DNA from 3 places in the Aliivibrio thorii genome. Region 3 is predicted to be linked to each of the others. Evidence: predicted binding sites of a transcription regulator. Region 3 holds the regulator's gene; each other region holds the start of a gene.
What was found. The regulator PurR, encoded in region 3, represses purine synthesis genes. The targets are predictions, from matches to a motif close to TNANGNAAACGTTTNCNTNA.
Positions count from the first base shown of each region.

Region 1: the regulator PurR is predicted to act here: its motif matches at 1,880-1,899, upstream of AC2IP4_RS15955 (NCS2 family permease).
Region 2: the regulator PurR is predicted to act here: its motif matches at 4,311-4,330, upstream of AC2IP4_RS03080 (uracil-xanthine permease family protein).

Region 1 covers NZ_CM170655.1:385,314-392,461, forward strand. Annotated here, with positions in the region: gene AC2IP4_RS15950 (Rossmann-fold NAD(P)-binding domain-containing protein) at 1-296, opposite strand, end outside; gene AC2IP4_RS15955 (NCS2 family permease) at 430-1,800, opposite strand; gene AC2IP4_RS15960 (M3 family metallopeptidase) at 2,037-3,884, shown strand; gene AC2IP4_RS15965 (esterase/lipase family protein) at 3,918-4,919, opposite strand; gene ggt (gamma-glutamyltransferase) at 5,207-6,961, shown strand.
Region 2 covers NZ_CM170654.1:696,720-703,867, reverse strand. Annotated here, with positions in the region: gene AC2IP4_RS03110 (AI-2E family transporter) at 1-124, opposite strand, end outside; gene AC2IP4_RS03105 (sulfurtransferase TusA family protein) at 133-354, opposite strand; gene bepA (beta-barrel assembly-enhancing protease) at 516-1,970, shown strand; gene arsC (arsenate reductase (glutaredoxin)) at 1,986-2,336, shown strand; gene AC2IP4_RS03090 (DUF2069 domain-containing protein) at 2,357-2,791, shown strand; gene AC2IP4_RS03085 (DUF2066 domain-containing protein) at 3,037-4,197, opposite strand; gene AC2IP4_RS03080 (uracil-xanthine permease family protein) at 4,404-5,654, shown strand; gene upp (uracil phosphoribosyltransferase) at 5,725-6,351, opposite strand; gene purM (phosphoribosylformylglycinamidine cyclo-ligase) at 6,577-7,148, shown strand, end outside.
Region 3 covers NZ_CM170654.1:1,123,164-1,130,311, forward strand. Annotated here, with positions in the region: gene AC2IP4_RS05135 (YbaY family lipoprotein) at 1-459, shown strand, start outside; gene AC2IP4_RS05140 (MGMT family protein) at 495-797, opposite strand; gene AC2IP4_RS05145 (VP0952 family biofilm-associated protein) at 911-1,651, shown strand; gene AC2IP4_RS05150 (sensor domain-containing diguanylate cyclase) at 1,672-3,375, opposite strand; gene AC2IP4_RS05155 (TfoX/Sxy family DNA transformation protein) at 3,607-4,194, opposite strand; cyclic di-GMP riboswitch class I at 4,321-4,405, opposite strand; gene purR (HTH-type transcriptional repressor PurR) at 4,559-5,566, opposite strand; gene torD (molecular chaperone TorD) at 5,842-6,489, opposite strand; gene torR (two-component system response regulator TorR) at 6,724-7,148, shown strand, end outside.

The sequences.
Region 1 (7,148 bases), on a different replicon from region 3:
ACACTCACCACCAGCGACACATCAATCGCCTTTAATGCACTCTTACTTCCTGCCTTTTTGATGGTAGTGCCTAACGTAATAAAACCGACCTTAGGCACATTATCTTTGACTTGCTCTTTATCAATGCTTAATTCAGGGTTAATCACCTGAATGAGCTTCGAGCATATATCATCAAGAGGCCTGCGAGTGAGACTATAAACGTGTTGAATCTCTTCATTTTTTAAGACCGAATTCAATAAATGATGCCCTATTAATCCTGTTGAACCGGCAAGAATAATTGATGTTAAATCTGACATAATTGACTTCTTATGTTTCTACTACTGATACTTTAGCTTAATCCGTAACTTGCAAACTGTCTTGTTTTTTACATTAAAAAAGCCAGTGAGATGATCACTGGCTTATCAATTTACAAGGTAATATTATTCAGAACTAGATAGCCCAACCACCGACATAAAATACAATCAAAGCAATAGTAATCGAAACAATACCCACGTTTAATTTCTTAAACTCACCAGCAAAAATACGACCAACAACTAACGTGGTAAAACCGATCATAATACCGGTTACAATATTTGCAGATAAGATAATGAATACCGCACAAACCAGGCCTGAAAGCGCATCAACTGAATCTTCAAAGTCTAATTTAGAAACGTTACTTAACATTAATAAACCAACGTACATTAATGCAGGAGCCGTTGCGTAACTAGGAACTAAATAACTTACTGGTGATAAGAAAATCATTACAAGGAACAACACCCCAACAACCGTTGCTGTTAATCCTGTTTTACCACCGGCTGCTGTACCTGCTGCTGATTCGATGTAAACCGCCGCAGGAGCGCCACCAACAAGACCTGCAACCATTGAGCTTGCAGAGTCAGCCGTTAATGCCTTACCGCCATCGATGATTTGCCCGTTTTTATCAAGTAAGTTGGCTTGACCAGAAAGGGCACGAATTGTACCTGTTGCATCAAATACTGCCGTCATAACCAGCGCAACAACCACAGGAAGAATTGCAGGCGTTAATGCACCCATGATATCCATAGAACCAATCAGCGAGCTACCATCAGCGGTCTCTAAACTTGGCAGAGCAAAGAAGCCATTGTAAGTTACGCTTGGGTCAAAGATTAAGCCAATAATAGAGATAGCGACGATCACTAATAAAATGCCACCAGGAACACGTTTTTTCTCTAAACCAAAGATAGCAGCAAGACCTAATACCGACATGATTACAGAAAATGACTTAATATCACCTAGCATGATAGGGAGACCAGCGTGTGCATTTTTAACAATTAGGCCTGTGCCATCCGCGGCGATCAATAAAAGGAATAAACCAATACCGATACCAGTACCATGTGCAATGCCTGACGGTAGGTTATTCAGAATCCACTGACGAACGCCTGTTACCGTAATAAGGGTAAACAAAACGCCCATGATAAATACCGCACCAAGCGCAACAGGAATACTTACACCTTGCCCCAATACCAAGCTAAACGCGGTAAATGCAGTTAATGAAATAGCACAACCAATTGCCATTGGAAGATTTACCCATAACCCCATTAATAGTGAACCAAACGCTGCCACTAAACAGGTAGCGACAAAGACAGCTCCCGTATCAAATCCTGCGGCACCTAACATGCTTGGAACAACAATAACCGAATAAACCATCGCTAAAAACGTAGTAAGACCAGCAATCATTTCTGTTTTAACGGTGCTACCACGCTCAGAAATTTTAAAGAAGCCATCTAGTTTTCTATCCATATTGGATTGTGGTGCCGTATTTTGCGCATTGCCCTGAGACATGGAACATTCCTTAAATAAGTAACATAAAAGTGCGGTTAATTTTCTGCGCACATTTTTGCACAAATTGAGAGAAATATAAATAAGCAATCGTTATCGTCACCGTATTAGAATTAAAACAAAGCACTAATTAAAACCTGATATTTTTCATAAAATGAGCTTTTAGCACTTACTTCATCATTCATTTGTCATCTATGGCATAATCTGTTTTTCGCTAGTCTGTATTTAAAGGGACGAAAATGACTGCCACTACATATCTTAATGACTTAAACCAACGTTATTTATCGATTCATCGCACCAAAGAAAACTTCTTTTGGGATACCTATATGGGTTTAAGCGATAATCACCAAGGCTCTACCCAAGCAGAAACTGCATGGACGAACTTTTTAAGTAATGCAGAGCAAATCTCCGCAATTAAAAAACAAATTACACTGGCTGAATCAATCACTGATAATGAAGAAAAAACACAAACCTTAATTGGTTTAAAAGGCTGGTTAGCAACATTTGAATCTCACGCTATTGAATCAAAACAAGCTCAACAACAAAAAGCAGAGCTAATAAAATTTGAAGCGGGTCTATTTGAGAAAAAACAAAACCACACTATGACGTATGTAAACGAAGAAGGAGAAACGGTTGAAGGCTCTCTTCCTGTACTCGCTTCTATTGTTCGCACTAGCGCTAATGCCGCAACACGTCAATCAGCTCATCAAGCCTTTCTTGGCTTAGAGCAATGGCTATTACAAAACGGCTTTATTGAATTAATTAAACTTCGCAATAAATTTGCTCGCTCTCAAGGGTTTGATACTTTCTTTGATTACTCGGTAACAAAAAAAGAAAAAATGACGACAAATCAACTATTTACTATTTTAGATGATTTTGAAATTCGTACTCGTGATTGTCACCAACGTAGCTTAGATCAACTTGCAGCGGATAAAGGCAATGAAGCCTTACTCGCGCATAACTTTGTCTTCTCGTTTGCAGGCGATGTGATGCGAGAGCTAGACCCTTACGTACCGTTCTCAAAATCATTACGTCGTTGGGTTGAATCGTTTGGCCGTTTAAATATTGAGTTCTCAGGCGCAGAATTAACGCTTGATTTATTGGATCGTAAAGGCAAATACCCTAACGGTTTTTGTCATGGCCCTATTCCTTCTTTTTATAATCAAGATCAATGGGTTGCTGCTAAAGTTAACTTTACTAGCAACGCAAAACCAGACCAAGTTGGCAGTGGTTATGACGGTATGAACACCTTATTCCACGAAGGTGGCCATGCGGCTCATTTCTCTAACGTGAAGATGAATGCACCCTGCTTTTCACAAGAATTTGCACCTACCTCAATGGCCTATGCAGAAACGCAATCCATGTTCTGCGATAGCTTGCTAGAAGATGCAGATTGGTTAAAACAGTATGCGCTTGATAAAAATGGCAACGCTGTACCTGATTCGATCATCAAAGCAATGATCGACAGCAAACAACCTTTCCGTGCATATCAAGAACGCAGTATTTTAGTGGTACCGTATTTTGAACGAGCGCTTTATCAATTAACTGATGAAGAACTTACGCCAGAAAACATCACAGCATTAGCTCGTACTACAGAAAAGAAAATTCTTGGGTTAGCATGCAGCCCACGTCCATTAATGGCTATCCCTCACTTAGTGTCTGATGAAGCCTCATGTGCTTATCATGGTTACTTGCTGGCGCACATGGCGGTGTATCAAACTCGCGCCTATTTCACTGAGGAATTTGGTTACTTAACTGATAATCCTGAGATTGGTCCATTACTGGCAAAACACTATTGGAATGCCGGTAACAGCGTTAGCCATAATGATTCAATCATAGCCCTTACTGGTGAAGGCTTTAACGCTAAATATTTAGCTGATAAGTGTAACTTATCTGTTGAAGAAGCGTGGAAATCTGAGCAAGAAAAAATGGCAGAGTTAGATTCTAGAACTCAAGCCGAAGTGGCACCGCTAAACGCAACAATCTCTATTATTGATGGTCCAAAAACATTAGCAAGTAATACAGAATCAAACACAAAAATGTGTGACGAGTTTGAAGCCTATATTATGAAAACCTACGGACGCTAAACTGATTTCAGGGTGGTATTTATGCCACCCTGCTTATTTCAATATAGATAAATTAGAGCTATCGTCTTGAGAATAAAGTTGCTCAATTAAACGTGCTTGCTCTAGCTGGCCAACCGTTCCATTATCAATCAGCAATTGTTGTTCTTTTAAGATATCAATCAAATCCGTCGGAACAGAATTCCCATTTCCAACAATCTCAACATGACCTGCTTTCACCGTTATTGGATTCGCATGAACGACATCATCCACGTTTTGATTTGACTGCTCACTAACACTAAAAACGTAATCATCTTCAACGCATATTCCGTCATCATTGGTTCTTCGACACGTATTACGCTCATCCGTTTTTATCACTAAATGATGAGAAACAGAAGAAAGAAGTTCCCCCGGTTGTTCAATAAAATCAGCATTAGGTGGGATCTGTTGATACTTCTCTCCTGTCACGGCATAGCAGATCAAATCAACAATACCCAAAGACAAGATCCGTAAAGACGTCATGCCACAATGTGACGATATTTCAATGCCATTAAATGGCGAAGAGATGGTGGTAAGTTGCAATTGTTTTGTAGCGACTTTTTTCTCATCCTCTCTATCAACCGTAAGTGCTCTACGAGCGACCAAACCACCTTGGCTATGACCAATAATATGGAGAGGCTGATTGGGATTTTCATTTGATAATTGATTTAGAGCAGAAACAAGCTCGCCAGAGGTCTCTTCTAGACTCTTTCTGTCATCATACTCAAAACAGATAGCTTGTTGATCATATAAACCATAAACATCCGCTAAGGTTTTAAATTGACCCGCAGAAGCGAAGCAGCCATGAACGATAATGGTTAATGGTTCATCAGGATTTAAGTGAATGCTATCATCATTGGCATTATTGCAATGCTTTAGCCCTTCAATATTTAGGGTTTGCTTGGTCAACATCATTGGTTCTTCAACCTCATCAATATCATTGACAGAGTTTGACGAACAACCAGCTAGGCCGAAAAGTACTCCCACACTGGCACATCGCAAATAATCCATTTGATTCATTCAGTTCATCCATAAACACAATATAAAACCATCATAGGGTATTTCTCATTCAATTATTACTCTTATATGAGGACCAAATAGTGATATCGGTGATTGATGTGATATCTATCGGTGTTGTCTATCCTGCAAGTAAGATTGTAACTCTCTATTAGTTTAAAACGTGAGCATTAACCAAGAACACTAATAACCTATTCGACAGGCCTTCTTTCCTCTGCCAATCTTTTCTTCTCAGTGTATTTTACTCGACGCCTTTACCTACATCCAATTGATACGATTAAGGAATATCTATGCAGTGGAAAGCATCAACTCTTGCGTTACTGGTTTCAACCTCTCTTATTACGCCAATATCATTTGCAGCTCAAACTGCAGACAATGTTGCCCCTGAAGCCGCAACGGGCTTAACCAAGCAAAACCTCGTTGAAGGAAAAGAGTGGATGATCGCTTCCGCAAACCTTTATGCCAGTGAAGCGGGGGCTGAGATGCTGCGTAAGGGTGGTAATGCGATTGATGCCATGGTTGCAACGCAATTGGTGCTTGGGCTAGTAGAGCCTCAGTCATCAGGTATTGGGGGCGGTGCATTTCTTGTCTATTGGAATGCAAAACAGCAAGATCTTACTACTTTTGATGGAAGGGAAACGGCACCATTAGAAGTGACACCTCAATTATTTCAAGATGACAAAGGCCAACCTCTTAAGTTTTATGATGCCGTAGTCGGAGGGCGATCTGTTGGTACTCCTGGCGCAGTAAAATTGATGTGGGATACTCATCAAAAACTAGGCAAACTGGATTGGAAAACCCTATTTGAACCAGCCATTGATCTTGCAACTAATGGATTCACCGTAAGTCCTCGTTTAGCAAAATTGGTTGATAATGACCAAGAATTTCTACAACGCTCTCCTGCCGCTAAAGCCTACTTCTTTAACCAAGACGGTTCACCAATAAAAGCTGGTCAGAAGCTTAAAAATCCAGATTATGCAAAAACACTGCAGGTTATTTCTGAGCAAGGCGCAGTCGCTTTTTATCAAGGAAAAATTGCACAAGATATTGTGAACACAGTAAGAAATGAGACCTCAAACCCTGGGGTACTTAACCTCATTGATTTTACGGCTTATCAAGTAAAAGAGCGTGAACCCGTCTGCGCACCTTATCGCCAATACGCAATTTGTGGTATGGGGCCACCAAGTTCAGGAGCATTGGCACTTGGACAAATTATGGGGGTACTCAGCCATTACCCAATTTCAGATATGGGTAAAGACAATGTACAAAGTTGGAGATTATTAGGGGATGCTTCTCGCCTAGCCTTTGCTGATCGCGGTAAATACATGGCAGACAGTGATTATGTCCCAATGCCAACTCAAGGCTTATTAGATAAAACGTATTTAGAAAAACGCGCTGAACTACTAAAAGGAAAGAATGCAGTAGCTGAAACCTCGGCAGGCTCACCACCGTGGTCTCATGCTAAGAATTACGCATTAGATGAAGCCATTGAACTACCTTCTACCAGTCACTTTTCAATTGTCGATAAAGATCGTAATGTGGTTTCAATTACCACCACAATAGAAAATGGCTTTGGCTCTCGCTTAATGGTTGGCGGGTTCTTACTAAATAACGAATTAACTGATTTCTCTTTTAGAAGCCATGTAGATGGTGTCCCTATTGCCAATCGCATCGAGCCGGGTAAACGTCCACGTTCATCCATGGCACCTACTATCGTAATGGAAAACAATAAACCGTATATGGCGATTGGCTCTCCCGGTGGCAGTCAAATCATTGGTTATGTAGCAAAAACTCTCATTGCTCATCTTGATTGGGGGCTGAACTTACAGCAAGCCATCGATTTGCCTAACATGAATAATCGATTTGGAACGTTTGAGATCGAAAAAGACACCGCCGCTGAAGTATGGGTTCCTAAGTTAGAAAAGATCGGATTTAAAGTTCAAGTTAAGGAATTAAATTCAGGGGTTCAAGCGATTAAACTTCAAGGTGACTCTTTGGTTGGTGCCGCAGACCCTCGCCGTGAGGGGAAGGTAGTAGCTCAGTAAACCGATTTTAGTGGCAACAATTCCATTTATTGTTACCACTATTTACCTTCCAATAGTTAATTTTCGTTTAAAAACATACGAAAAATGACATAAACAATCTATTGACAGAGCATGAAAATAACGTATTTCTCACCTACTTTTAGTATAAAAATCAATTACTAAACAATATCAATGAACACAACTTAAA
Region 2 (7,148 bases), 430 kb from region 3:
AGGGAGCAATTAAATGGCCAAAAAAGTAGATCGTGATAAACCCAACGATAAGAATCGCAACAAGGCTAACGGCATGAGGATCAGAAAAGCGGCGTTTATACCACTGTGTAACCATATCTAACATATTAAGTTCTACTTTTTTATGATGGTTAAAAGTGAGCAGGTGTCAGCATGCTCTAATTGAATATCAAATAGATGCTGTTCGAAGTATGACATCATATCGCTTAAAGACGCTTTGTCGACGACTTTGATTTGTAACATTTCATTTTTAATTAATGATTTACTGGCCCGTTTTGCTAATAACAGCGACATTGGGCAACGATGTTGTGATAAATCTAACCTTCTGGTTTCCATTCAGCGACTCTATAGATATGATAGATTTCAATTGAAAGAGTATAAATCACATAATTACGACAAAAAAGAAACCAATTCTAAATTTGGTGCTCTTATTCATCAAGATTACGTTATTATCTCTCTATAAGAGAATGTTATTGAAAAGGATTTGTAAAAACGACATGTTCAAATTAAAAAAGCTGGCCAGTTGTTTACTGATCACCTCATTATTGACAAGTACTCTTCCCGTTTATGCAAAGAACGATTTAAATTTACCGGATATAGGGACCACAGCAGCATCAACCTTAACGATTGACCAAGAGTTAATCTATGGTGATGCATATATGCGTATGCTTCGAGCAAGCCAACCTGTTATTAATGATCCTGTTTTAGCTGAATATGTTCAAGCCCTAGGGCATCGATTAGTCGCAAATGCGAGCGATGTAAAAACCCCTTTTCATTTTTTCTTAATTAATAATAGAGAAATTAATGCCTTTGCCTTTTTTGGCGGTTACGTAGCACTTCATTCTGGGTTATTTTTATACGCCCAATCAGAAAGTGAATTAGCCTCTGTTGTCGCTCACGAAATTGCACATATAACTCAACGCCACTTAGCTCGTAGTATGGAAGATCAAGCAAGGCGCTCACCAGCTACTGTAGCTGCACTTATTGGATCTTTATTATTAGCAATAGCTGCTCCAGAAGCCGGAATAGCAGCAATTCATGCAACCACTGCCGGGGCGATGCAAAGTTCAATTAACTACACTCGTAGTAATGAGAAAGAGGCAGATAGGTTTGGTATTGATACTTTAGCTAAATCAGGTTTTGATGTCTCAGCGATGCCTCGATTTTTCTCTCGCCTAGCTGATCAATACCGCTATGCAAGCACACCACCACCCATGCTACTAACTCACCCACTGCCAACGTCTCGTATTACCGACAGTAGAGAAAGAGCACAACAGTACCCTATGCGCCGAGTAAATACCTCATTACGCTATCATCTTGCGCGGTCTCGTATTGTTGCACGCTTTGCTGGTATTGACAGTGGCGCAGCTCTAGACTGGTTTTCTCGTAAATCAAAAACTCACAATAACGATATTAAACAAGCGCTAAATTACGGCAGAGCGCTAGTGTATATTGATTCAAAACAATATGACAAAGCACAACCAATCATGGATGTTCTATTAAGAAAAGATCCTCTTAATACATTTTATATTGATGCGGCTACCGATTTAGATCTCTATACAAAAAAAAATCAGCAAGCAGTTAAACGCTTAAAAGACAGCTTAGTGCAATTACCAAATAACCCAGTATTAACGATTAACTATGCTCACGCTCTTGCCGAATCCAATAAACTGTCAGAAGCCATACGTGTTTTACAGCGTTATACTCATGATTATCCAGATGACCCTACAGGATGGCAGTTACTTTCTAAGGCCTACCATGACAATGGCAGTACTAATGGTGAATTAGCCGCAAGGGCTGAAGTATATGCCTTAAAGGGTATGTGGAATAAAGCCCTCAGTAATTATACTCAAGCAAGTCAATTGGTTGAGTTTGGAAGTTTAGACCAAGCTAGATACGACGCAAGAATTGATCAGCTCCGTCTATCACGAGAACGTTTTAGCACCTTATAATCAAAAGGAAAAAATATGTCTGTTGTTATTTTTCACAACCCTCGTTGTTCAAAAAGTCGTGAAACCTTAGCGTTACTTGAAGAAAGAGGAATTACTCCAAATGTGGTTAAATATTTAGAAGAAGCACCGAGTACTGATGCATTAAAAGCACTATTTTCTCAATTAGGTTTTACTTCTGTTCGTGACATGATGAGAACAAAAGAAACTGAATATAAAGAACAAAATCTAAGTGATAGCTCTGTGACTGACGAACAATTATTTGAAGCAATGGCACGAACACCAAAGCTAATGGAGCGTCCAATAGTAGTTAACAATAACCAAGCAAGAATGGGACGCCCACCCGAGAAAGTATTAGAAATTTTATAAAACAACACCAAGGAAAAGACATGGATTCAGTTGCAATGAGCGCAGAGACGAAGCGCTACCGTTTACTTGCTTTGTTTTGTAATTTAGCACTACTCATTTTTATTACACTTTGGCATAGTACATTCTCCCCCCACCCATTAATTAACCCTTATGGCGTGACTGTGGCATGGATAATTCCTATGCTGTTTCCGTTAAAGGGCATCATTCAAGGTAAGCCTTACACTCATGCTTGGGCTAACTTTATTTTAATGTTTTATTTTTTACATGGTTTAACCATTCTTTGGCTTGATGAAGGCGAACGATACTTTGCACTGATTGAGGTAATTCTTACTACAGGTGCGTTTGTAGGTAATATTTATTACGCTCGCCTTCGAGGTAAAGAGCTCGGATTAAAACTGAAACGTTTATCTGAAGTTGAAAAAATAGAAAAAGCAAAATTCACTGAAGGTGAATAATTAAACATAAAAAAGGTGACTCTATAGTTAATGCCGATCAGTTAGTCACTTTATTGAGTAATTATGCACTATTTATTCAATGTCTAATAGATATGGCAAAGTACCCGTTAAGAGAGTGAAAGATAGATACAACAAGGGCTCCAGAATGATTGTAATAAATTCGTCTGAAGCCCTTGTTTTTATTGATGTTCGCTTAACTGACTGGCATTAACTCTATAGTCACCTTTTTATTTAACTGAAATCGATTAATTTGCGCTTAATTGATACTGATGAATCACTAGTTTTTTCACTTCTAACTCATCGACCAAAGCACTCTCTTCTACGATAGGCGCCTCTTCTTTAAGTTCAGGTTCAGCTGTATCTTTCGTTACTTCAGTGGTTAATTCAGAACTGATGTCCTCATTAACGATAGGTTCTTCAGGCACCAATGATATACGAGTATTTTTACTTAATAATTCATCATTAAATTGTTGATAGTCACCTAATAGGCTTAATGTATAGGTAACTTTATCACCTTGAATTGTATCAACTTGAACACTAGCAACTGAGTTCATCTGCTTTAATAACTTCTCTAAAGTGAAGAAAGATCTTGTTGTATGAATCCCTTTAATCGATACAACTTCAGAATCACTAGCAACAGCACCTAAATTTTTCGTATAAGTTTGAGCAAAATAATCACTGACCTCGTTAACCATATCAGCTAATTGAACAGCACCTGATGATTTGCCTTCAATTGGTTTTTTCGATGTCGTCGTAAGGTATTGAGGAGTCGTATCAAACAACGTCCAACTTGAACTATTACCACTAACTTTAACCACTAAAATAGCTTGAGGATTATAACGCTCACTCGCATCTGCAATTGGCTTTTTAAAGTTACCCCACAAATCTGGAATTTCGATAGATGTTACATCATCAAAATCTCCTACAGGAAACATAACCGGTAAACCACGTTCATTTGCAGCATTCTTAATACGAGTGATTAATGAATTGTTTGATTGTTCCCAAATGACGCTTCTCTGATAATTATATTCATTGACGACCCAAACTAATACGGGTTTACGCGGAGTCTCCCAAATACTCTGTTCTGCTTGCATTAACAAGTTTAGAACCATACTTGAGTTGTAACCTAGTTTCATACCACGAGGGGCGTCATCATGTTCAACAAAGCTCATTTGAGTTACGTAGCGATCACTTCGTGTTAACGCCTTTTTTATCACTTCGTTTTCAGCAATTTCCTGTTGACCAGAAACTTTGATCAATACATTCACCAAGCCTTCTTCTTTAGCTAAACTTTCTGCTTTCTCTGCATCAGTTAATTGCACTTCGGTATGATAAAGATCCGTTTGCTGCTGCGCAAAAACAGGACTAGCAATCATACACATTAATAAACACAAGATACGTAACATCAAACAACCTATAATTACTTTTATAATTTACCGCCGATAATAAGGGCTATCCTATTATTCAGCAAGGATTCGAATTGACTCAGATCTAACTTTCAAGCTATTAGAGTAATACTTTCGGAAAAAGTTTTATTTTTTCACGAGTGAAATCAAGATATTTATTGCTCAAATAATGATAGAATCCCTCAAATTCATTACTGGAAATGGAAATGCTATACAATTTATTCCAAGGTTTTCAAATGCTGTTTGTTGCATTTGGTGCCCTTGTCCTAGTTCCTCTTCTTACTGGCTTAGACCCTAACGTGGCTCTTTTTGGTGCTGGTATTGGTACTCTTCTCTTTCAATTAGTTACTCGTCGCTCTGTTCCTATCTTCCTCGCTTCTTCTTTCGCTTTTATCGCTCCAATTATCTACGGAACTCAAACATGGGGTATTCCAGCTACCATGGGCGGACTAATGGTCGCAGGGCTAGTGTATGTTGCATTAGGCGCGGTAATTAAAGTTAGAGGTGTCGCGTTTATTCATAAATTATTACCTCCTGTGGTTGTTGGCCCAGTAATTATGGTAATTGGTTTAGGCTTAGCTCCTACAGCTGTGAATATGGCGTTAGGAAAGACTGGTGATGGTGCTTATCAATTAGTTGATGGACAACTCGCCTTTTGGATAGCTGCAGCTTCATTATTTACAACTATTGGCGTTAGTGTTTTTTCAAAAGGATTCTTCAAGCTTCTTCCAATTTTATCAGGCATCGTAGTTGGCTACTCTCTTAGCCTTATTTTTGGTGTTGTTGATTTTACCCCAGTTCATCAAGCCGCTTGGTTTGCCCTACCTAACTTCACTTTCCCTGAGTTCAACATTAATGCGATTCTATTTATGATCCCAGTTGCAATCGCACCTGCCGTTGAACACGTAGGTGACATGCTTGCAATTTCAAACGTGACAGGAAAAGATTACCTTAAAAAACCAGGATTGCACCGCACTATCACAGGTGACGGTATTGCAACAATGGCCGCTTCTCTTATCGGCGCGCCACCGAACACAACTTACAGTGAAGTAACAGGCGCAGTAATGCTAACCAAAGCATTTAACCCAGTGATCATGACATGGGCTGCTGTATGCGCCATTGTTCTTGCTCTCGTTGGTAAATTAGGCGCTATGCTACAAACCATCCCTGTTCCAGTTATGGGGGGCATCATGATCTTACTGTTTGGTTCTATCGCTACGGTAGGTCTAAATACACTGATTAAAAATCAAGTTGATTTACATAAAGCACGTAACCTAACAATCGTTGGCGTAACTTTAGTCTTTGGTATTGGCGGTATGGCTGTAGGTATTGGTGACTTTAACTTACAGGGCGTAAGTCTTTGTGGGATTGTCGCTATTGCACTTAATTTAATTCTTCCTAATGACTTAGGCGAAAGCCATGTTGTTGATAATGCTCAAATGGAAGAAGACAAATAGTTCTAGGTAAGAAAAGGCTTGATGATTAATACATCAAGCCTTTTTTAATTCTTAACTTAAGTAACTAAAATTATTTAGTACCAAAGATCTTATCACCAGCATCGCCAAGACCAGGTACGATGTAACCCTTGTCATTTAGCTTCTCATCAATAGCTGCAGTATAAAGCTCTACGTCTGGGTGTGCTTTTTCTAGTGCTTCAATACCTTCAGGAGCAGCAACAAGTACAAGTACTTTAAAGTGCTTACAACCATTTTCTTTTAGAAGGTCTAGAGTTGCGATCATTGAACCACCAGTAGCAAGCATTGGGTCAACAACAAGAGCAATACGCTCATCAATGTTAGACGCTAACTTATTAAAGTATGGTACTGGCTCTAGTGTTTCTTCATCACGATAAACACCAACAACACTGATACGTGCACTTGGAATATGCTCAAGAACACCATCCATCATACCAAGACCTGCACGTAGGATTGGCACTACTGTTACTTTTTTACCTTTAATTTGGTCAACTTCAACTGGGCCATTCCAGCCGTTTATAGTTACTTTTTCTGTTTCAAAATCTGATGTTGCTTCATAAGTAAGTAGGCTACCTACTTCTGTTGCTAATTCACGAAAACGTTTAGTACTGATATCGCCTTCACGCATTAAACCAATTTTATGTTTTATTAGCGGATGTTTTACTTCAACAACTTTCATTTCTGACTCCAGATACATTAATCAAACCTTCTAATTATACATATTTTTTCATTGAAAAATGGCGTTATCGTAAAATAAATTACTGCCTAAGAAATTGTTTACCGAATTTATTATTTTTTATTACAAAAATTATGCAAAAACCCTTACGCAAACGTTTCCCTTTTTACATTGTGCTGTTAGAATGGCGCGGATTTTTGAAATCCAACCTATGGCGAGGACACCTCCGTGAGCGACAACAAAACTTCTCTTAGCTACAAAGATGCTGGTGTAGACATTGATGCTGGTAATGCACTTGTTGATCGAATTAAAGGCGTAGTAAAACGTACTCGTCGCCCAGAAGTAATGGGTGGCATTGGTGGTTTTGGTGCGTTATGTGAACTTCCTACTAAATACAAACAACCTGTTTTAGTTTCAGGTACTGACGGTGTTGGTACTAAGTTACGTTTAGCACTCGATCTAAATAAGCACGATACGATTGGTATCGACTTGGTTGCTATGTGCGTAAATGACCTTATTGTTCAAGGTGGAGAACCTCTGTTCTTCCTTGATTATTATGCAACTGGCAAACTTGATATTGATGTTGCTGCTGAAGTAGTTACAGGTATCGGTGAAGGCTGTATTCAAGCTGGTTGTGCACTAATCGGTGGCGAAACTGCTGAAATGCCTGGTATGTATGAAGGTGAAGATTACGATGTTGCTGGTTTCTGTGTTGGGGTTGTCGAAAAAGAAGACATCATCGATGGCACAAAAGTAGCGGCAGGTGATGCATTAATCGCAGTAGGTTCAAGTGGTCCACA
Region 3 (7,148 bases):
ACAATGGTTGGCTGCAATTCAGCGGATAAAACGGAAAAAGAAACAGTAAAACAAGAAGTTGTGGTACAAGAAGATGTAGCTCAAAGTGATGCTGCAAATACAGACGTTATTGAAGTGGCTGAAACGCAAGTAGTGACGGGCAGTGTTGGTTACCGTGAGCGTATCGCTCTACCTGCAAACGCAGTTATTACTGTTACGTTATCAGATGTTTCTTTGGCTGATGCGCCATCAAAAACAATTACAGAAGAGACATTTGAAGCGGGTGAAAAATCATCACCATTTGATTATTCTTTAGCGTTTAATACGGCAGATATTCAACCAAATCATACGTATGCAGTTCGTGCAACAATTAAGATTGATGGTAAATTACGTTTTACTACCGATACAAGCTACACTGTGATCACTGATCAAGAAAAAACAATGCAACAAGATTTATTACTTAAGGGTGTTCGTCAATAAGATTGATTAACCTTTTATAAATAAGTAGTTGTGCTTTAAGGCATGACTACTTTTTTAAAATGTAAAATTTTCCCATCTTCACGAACGATAATACCTTCCTCTTCGAGCTTCCCTTTTTGTTCTTTAAATTGCTCACCTTGCAATGAAACCTTTCCTTGAGAATTAACCACTCGATGCCAAGGCAATGTGCTGTCTTTAGGTAATTTAGCCAATGTTTTTCCTACATGACGAGAGTGGTTAGGGAACCCTGCCAGTTTAGCAAGTTGCCCATAGGTAATTACTCTCCCCTTTGGGACGAAGCGTAAATTTGTATAGATACTCTGGATAAATTCATTCATTGAATTAACGGCCTTATTTTAGAAAAGAGAGATAGGTCAGTGATAAAGCGAGTTATTACCGCTAAACTGAAATAGTAACAAAGTAAACAACTCTGTACCAAGGAGGGAAGGTGATGTTATTAGCTGTGTTATCTATATTATTAAGTTTTGTTCTCGTTGTTGTTGGTGTATTAGCATTTGGGGTTAGTGGTGGGCAACTTCCTTTACTTGCTTTGGCTATTCCGATGCTTTGGCTTATTCCTCAAGGTGGTGTCGCTACTTGGATATTACTCGTAGGAATGTCATTGTTTGGTTTAACGTTAAACTCTTCTCAGCCGCTATCGCTATCTATCGCAGTTTGGACTCTATTTCCATTACTTATGGTGATATTTTCTCGACGTAAAAGTGTTCATTTAGTGGTTTTTATTGTGTCTGTTGTTATAGCCATGGAAGCCGGAATAATGGCATTACAATATGAAGGGAAATTAGCAGGGAGCGCCTATTCGACGTTAATCCAGATAATCAGTGTTGTACTTGTGTGGGTGGCGGTAAGAAGTTGGAAACCTGTAAATAGTAATGCATGGTGGCCATTAGTTTTAGTTATCCCACTATGGATTGGGGGCTTACAGCATGCTGCGCTTGTCGCATTATCTATTACAGGACTTATTGTATGTTTACAGAGTGTAGGGCGTTCAAAATATAAAGATTGGTTGCCGATGATGTCTTGGCTTTTACCTGTTATAGGATTTAGTACATTAATTATATCGCCTAAATTTGAAGTCCCGACTTCGATTATGGTTTCTTGGTTAATGATCCTACTGATTGGCTGGGTAACTGATTTTATGATGCAAGTAGATGATGAGCCTGTGGATTAGGCCCATCATTTTTAGAGAAACTAAGAGTTAATCGTATTTTCGTCACTGGTTTTTGCTTTTTCTTCTACTTCAATGGGCTCTGGATATTCTGAAGGCTGGATCAGCTCATCATAATGACAAGCTTGATCCCGTCCTCGGCCTTTTGCTTCATAAAGTGCAATATCTGCGAGCTTAGTTAAATCATCAGATTGAAGCCCATTTTTAGGGTAAGTTGCGATACCAATAGAAACACTCAATTTACCTAATGACAATTCTTTAATTGCCAAATGAAGATCGCTAACGGCTTCACATAAAGACTTTGCTGCATGTAATGCACCTTCAGCACCTGTATTTGGTAAAATAATCGCTAGTTCTTCTCCGCCAAGGCGACAAATTGTATCTTCTCCACGCATAGTATTAAGTAATAATGAACCGATGGTTTTTAATACATAATCACCAGCATCATGCCCATAGTTATCATTAAAGCGTTTAAAGTGGTCAAGATCTAACATAAGAATCGACATTTCTTGTTTGTGTCGGTGAGCTCGCATTATTTCTTGGTTAATGGTTTCTTCGTAGTAACGACGGTTGTATAAACCAGTTAAAGGATCGCTTATGGCTTGCTCTCTCAATTTCTCTTGTAAATTTAAGTTCGCGAGTGCCAAACCAAGATGCTCAGCAACCGTGAAAGCAAGTTTTTGAACGCTCTTGTCTAAATGTTCTTTATCACCAAGGTAGATATGCATCATACCAATGGTGTTGCCATGTGCGGTCAATGGGATGCATAGTGTTTGGTCTGTTCCGGTCGCAGACATATGGGAACATGGCAGGGTGGTATATTTATCATTAGCGAGATGAAATTTACCTTTTCGTAATGCCCAGCATTCTTCAGGTGCGTAAGTTTTATTGCCTGGCCAAGCTCCGCCCCAATCGAGTTTTACTAGTAGTTGATTCCTAGATGAACGCATTAGAGATACGACGCCATTTACATCCCCTAAAATCCTAGGAAGGATATCTTCAACGACCATTTGAGCTTCATTGATTGAGTTACAAGCCGCAAGCATATTTGCAAGACGGTGTAATAGCTCAATTTCTTGAGTACGTTGTTCTATACGCTCTTCTTGTAGATCTTGCTCATTTTTTACTTGCTGTTGAATAAGCTTATTACTGAGTAGAGATGAGCCAATGACAAGTACAATGTTAATCCCCATTAAAATAATTAGGATGTTCATCAATTCTTCTACCATGGCATCGATACGAGTTAGTGGCGTTGCCGTTCTAAGAATATATGTTTGACCTTGGTATTCAAATGATTGTGCAGAGTAGAGTAAGTTTTTAAAGCGAGAAGTACTGAAGCGGGTAGCAGTGCCATAGCCAATATCTTTAGCGTTATTCACTTCTTCTCGGTTTAAATGGTTTTCAAGCTGTAAGACGGCGTTTAAAGAAATATCACTATCAGCAATTGGCGTGCCGTCTGATTTTATCAGAGTAATATGGTCTTCTTTGGCAATAACTAGTTTTGTTTTTATGTATACATCCAATGCTTTTAAATCAGAAAAGGAAACTTGGTCGTCATTGATGTCTTTTATAATACGAGAGGCTTCTTCAGATAGACTACCTTCAACTTTGTGCTCAAGCCAATTTGAGAGTGTTGAATTAAACACAAATAAGCCAATAGATATTGTAAATACCATTGATATTATAGGTAAATAAAGCCACTTTTTGCTGATTGTATTTTTACTCATTAACACCGCCTTATAAAACGCACGCCATTTAACAGTTTTATGTTCTATATATGAAGACGTAGCATAACTGATAGTTATATAAAGTAACAGATATTGTTACAAAGGAGAGTTAAAGTGTGAAGGCTTGTCGCTTTATTTAGTTTTAAGGGGGGGGAGCTTGGTTTAGGGAGGGTTAACGCCTTAATCTCTTTGATAGAGCATAAGATTAAGACGTATAGATTAACACTTAGTTTATAATTGCTTTCTTAATTCACTTCGTGTTTCTGCTGAAACAACAGACCAATGAGTTCCTTTAATCGCTCCTTCAAGCGACCAAAGTAATTCATCACTCACACTGTTTGAATGTGTCTGTTGAATTGCTTTATAAGCATTAACAGCTCCAGTGGTGCGCAACTCTTCAACAGTATTAATGCCTGCTTTTTTAAGCATTCTTTCTGTCGCTAATCTTAGATTTGGTAAATCTTTGATACGAGAAGGTCCGGCTGTTTGCTGTTTCTTTTTATCTTTTTTAGCGACATCTAAAGCTATGACAGCTTGAATTAAGATTGAGTCTGGCTCTTCCCAACATTCAGCTGAAATTGCAAAGTATTTAGTTACAACAGGAAAACCACGCTTTTTATAAACGTATGGTTCAAACCCTTGCTCTTTAAATAAATTGATAGTCTCATCACTAGCTCTTAAATGAAGTTTATCTTGAACAACAAGAGCGAACATAGTGCCATCAATAAAAATGCCAAAACCACCAAACATTGAGCGTGAAGTGATCTTACCTAAAGATGAAAGTAAATGAAGTGATTCTTTTAGTACTGGTTTATCCATTGCAATAATTCTCGGTTAGTAAGTCTATGTCACTAAACAACTGAGCCCGAGGAAATGGTAGCAAGTTCAAAGTAAGGTATTGTTATTTTAAAGTAAAAATTAACAATACTTGAGAGAATACTTACTGTCGGCAACCCCGCTACCTTATATATAAATACGTAGGCCGGAAGCTTTGCGTCCTGTACTTTCGTACAGTTTGCCCTGTTCGTGACTTTGCTGATAATATAGCAATTTATAGTAAGAGTTGTTGCACAATTGAGCGTAGTGTGATGTTGCTTCAAAAAATGATCATTTATTTTTGTTAAGTCGGTTCAAATTTTAAGTGTAAATTGAACCAACTCGTATTTTAATAAGTAAATAAGCGCTATTTGATTCTATTTGATACGCTGCTACGAGAGACAACTTCAGGCTGCATTTCAAAAATGCGACGCTCATGGTGCTTATCTTTAATGCGCTCTAATAAAATCTCTACCGCTGTTTTACCAACACGACGTTTAGGTTGGTGAATAGTTGTCAGGGGTGGAGAGAAATACGCCGATAATTCAATATTGTCGTAACCAATAACTGAGATGTCTTCAGGTACTTTTAAGCCCGCTTGTTGAATTTTACTTATTGCCGCCAGTGCCATAATATCGTTAAAGCAAAATAGTGCTGTTGGACGCTCTGTCATTGCTAGTACTTTATCTACAGCTTTTGATGCTGAAGCACACTCGAAGTCGCCTTCCAAAATCCAGTCAGGGTTAGCGCTTAAGTTTGATTCAGCTAAAGCTCGTTCGAACCCACGAACACGCTCTTTACACGTTAATTTATCTAACTGACCTGTAATACAAGCGATTTTTTCATGGCCGTTTTCAATTAAATGTTTTGTTGCTAAGTAACCGCCTTTTTCTGAATTATCAATGATTTTATCTGTACGTGGGCTATCTGGGCCCCAATCCATAATAACCATTGGTAGCTCAGTGTTTTTTTCAAGCAGCGCTAATAGTTGTTCATTAAGGTCTGAACACATGACTAATAGGCCATCAACACGTTTTTCTGAAAGCATGCGAAGATAATGTTTTTGCTTATCTAAATCGCCTTCAGTATTACACATAAATAAAGTGTAACCTTGTTTGTAACAGTAATTCTCAACACCATGCATAACCTCTGCAAAAAATGGGTTGAAAGATTGTGTTACTAACATACCAATCGTACGTGTTGTATTGCATTTTAAACTGCGAGCAACGGCACTAGGTGCGTAGTTTAGTTCTTCAACCGCTTCCCATACACGTTTTTGAGTTGCTTCGGCAACAAAACGAGTTTTATTAATTACATGAGAGACAGTGGTAGTAGAAACAGCTGCAAGTTTTGCAACATCTTTAATAGTAGCCATATAAAAGCCTTAATGGGTAAAATAAGGGGCTATTTATGTTCCAACAAAATTGATATTACATTATGTAGATATGATGGAAGATAAATAGGCCCTGGTTATAAATGAAAAAAACCGCCAAAAATGCGGTTTTCATTTAATGATCAAATTTTATCGTTTGCGCTCACATTTTATAGGTAAAGCATAGTGCAAACAATTAGTGATTTAATTAATTTTGTTAATGATTTGATTTATATCACACACCTGTAAAAATATTGTACCAATATATAAACTATAAATTACTCACCTGTAAGGAAAGTAACATCAAGTTGTAGAAAGGTTACAAGGAAAGTCGTTACTGCAGCATAAAAGCCGAATTCATCTCTCTCCTTACAAATATGGTTAAATTTTGGAGTCCAAGATAATAGCTGTTTATTAATAAAAGAAAGTTGCGCACTCATATAAGCTTCAAAGTCTTCTTCAGAAGTTTGCTGATTTGTCATTAGGATTAAATTCCCAAGGAAATCTAGTTCAATAGCTATATGGTCTGCGGGTTCATTGAATTCTGCTTTTTGAGCAATCTTGTACTTTTCTAGTAATTCACGCATATCTTGAGCAGGTTTTGCATTAAGAAGGCCTGATTTATCTAAATAGATTGATGCATAAGGTAGAGCACTGTTTTTGTCAGAACCTAAAAATGCTTGGCAAAAATCAGCTGATAATTCAAGCTGTGCATCGTCGCGAGCTTGAAGTTTATTTAACTTTTCAACCAATTCATTTACCGATGACGCTAATTCTGGCGTCTTCCCTAAATCAGACAGGAAAGTACGAACTTCAAAACTGTTATATTGTTCTAATTGTTCTTCTGTTAGTTCATTCGCTAATAAGTTCGACAACCACCAGTAAATTTCAGCGCGTTGTTCGTTAAATGCAGTTAATTCGTTCATGTCTCTTTGCTCCAAGAAATTTATTTAAGAATTGTACTGGATAAGTATGAAAAGGAATAGCACCTATCATTAACAGGGTGTATAAAGATATGTGTAAAGATTAAATTTCGATTTTTATTAATAATTGTTTTGAATCAATTAAAATACAGAAATATCAATTGAGAATTGGCATTATTACAAAATATGAATAGAATAAGATAAGAACTATCCAAATAACCATTAAAAGAGAATATTATGAGCTATCACATTTTAGTTGTTGAAGACGAAGTGGTAACTCGCTCTAAGCTTGTAGGCTACTTTGAAGCCGAGGGATATCAAGTGAGCGAGGCTGAAACAGGGGCAGAAATGCGAACTATTTTGGCTGAACAAAAAGTTGATTTAATTATGCTTGATATAAACCTACCAGGAGAGGATGGTTTATTATTGGCTCGCGAACTGCGCAGTCAATCTAATATTGGTATTATTCTCGTTACAGGACGAACAGATAGTATTGACCGAATTGTCGGTTTAGAAATGGGTGCAGATGACTATGTCACTAAACCTGTAGAGCTACGTGAATTATTGGTTCGAGTTAAGAACTTGTTTTGGCGTATGTCTTTAGTTAATGAGCCAGTTGAATTGGATGAGTCAAATGTAGTTCGTTTTGGTGAATGGACATT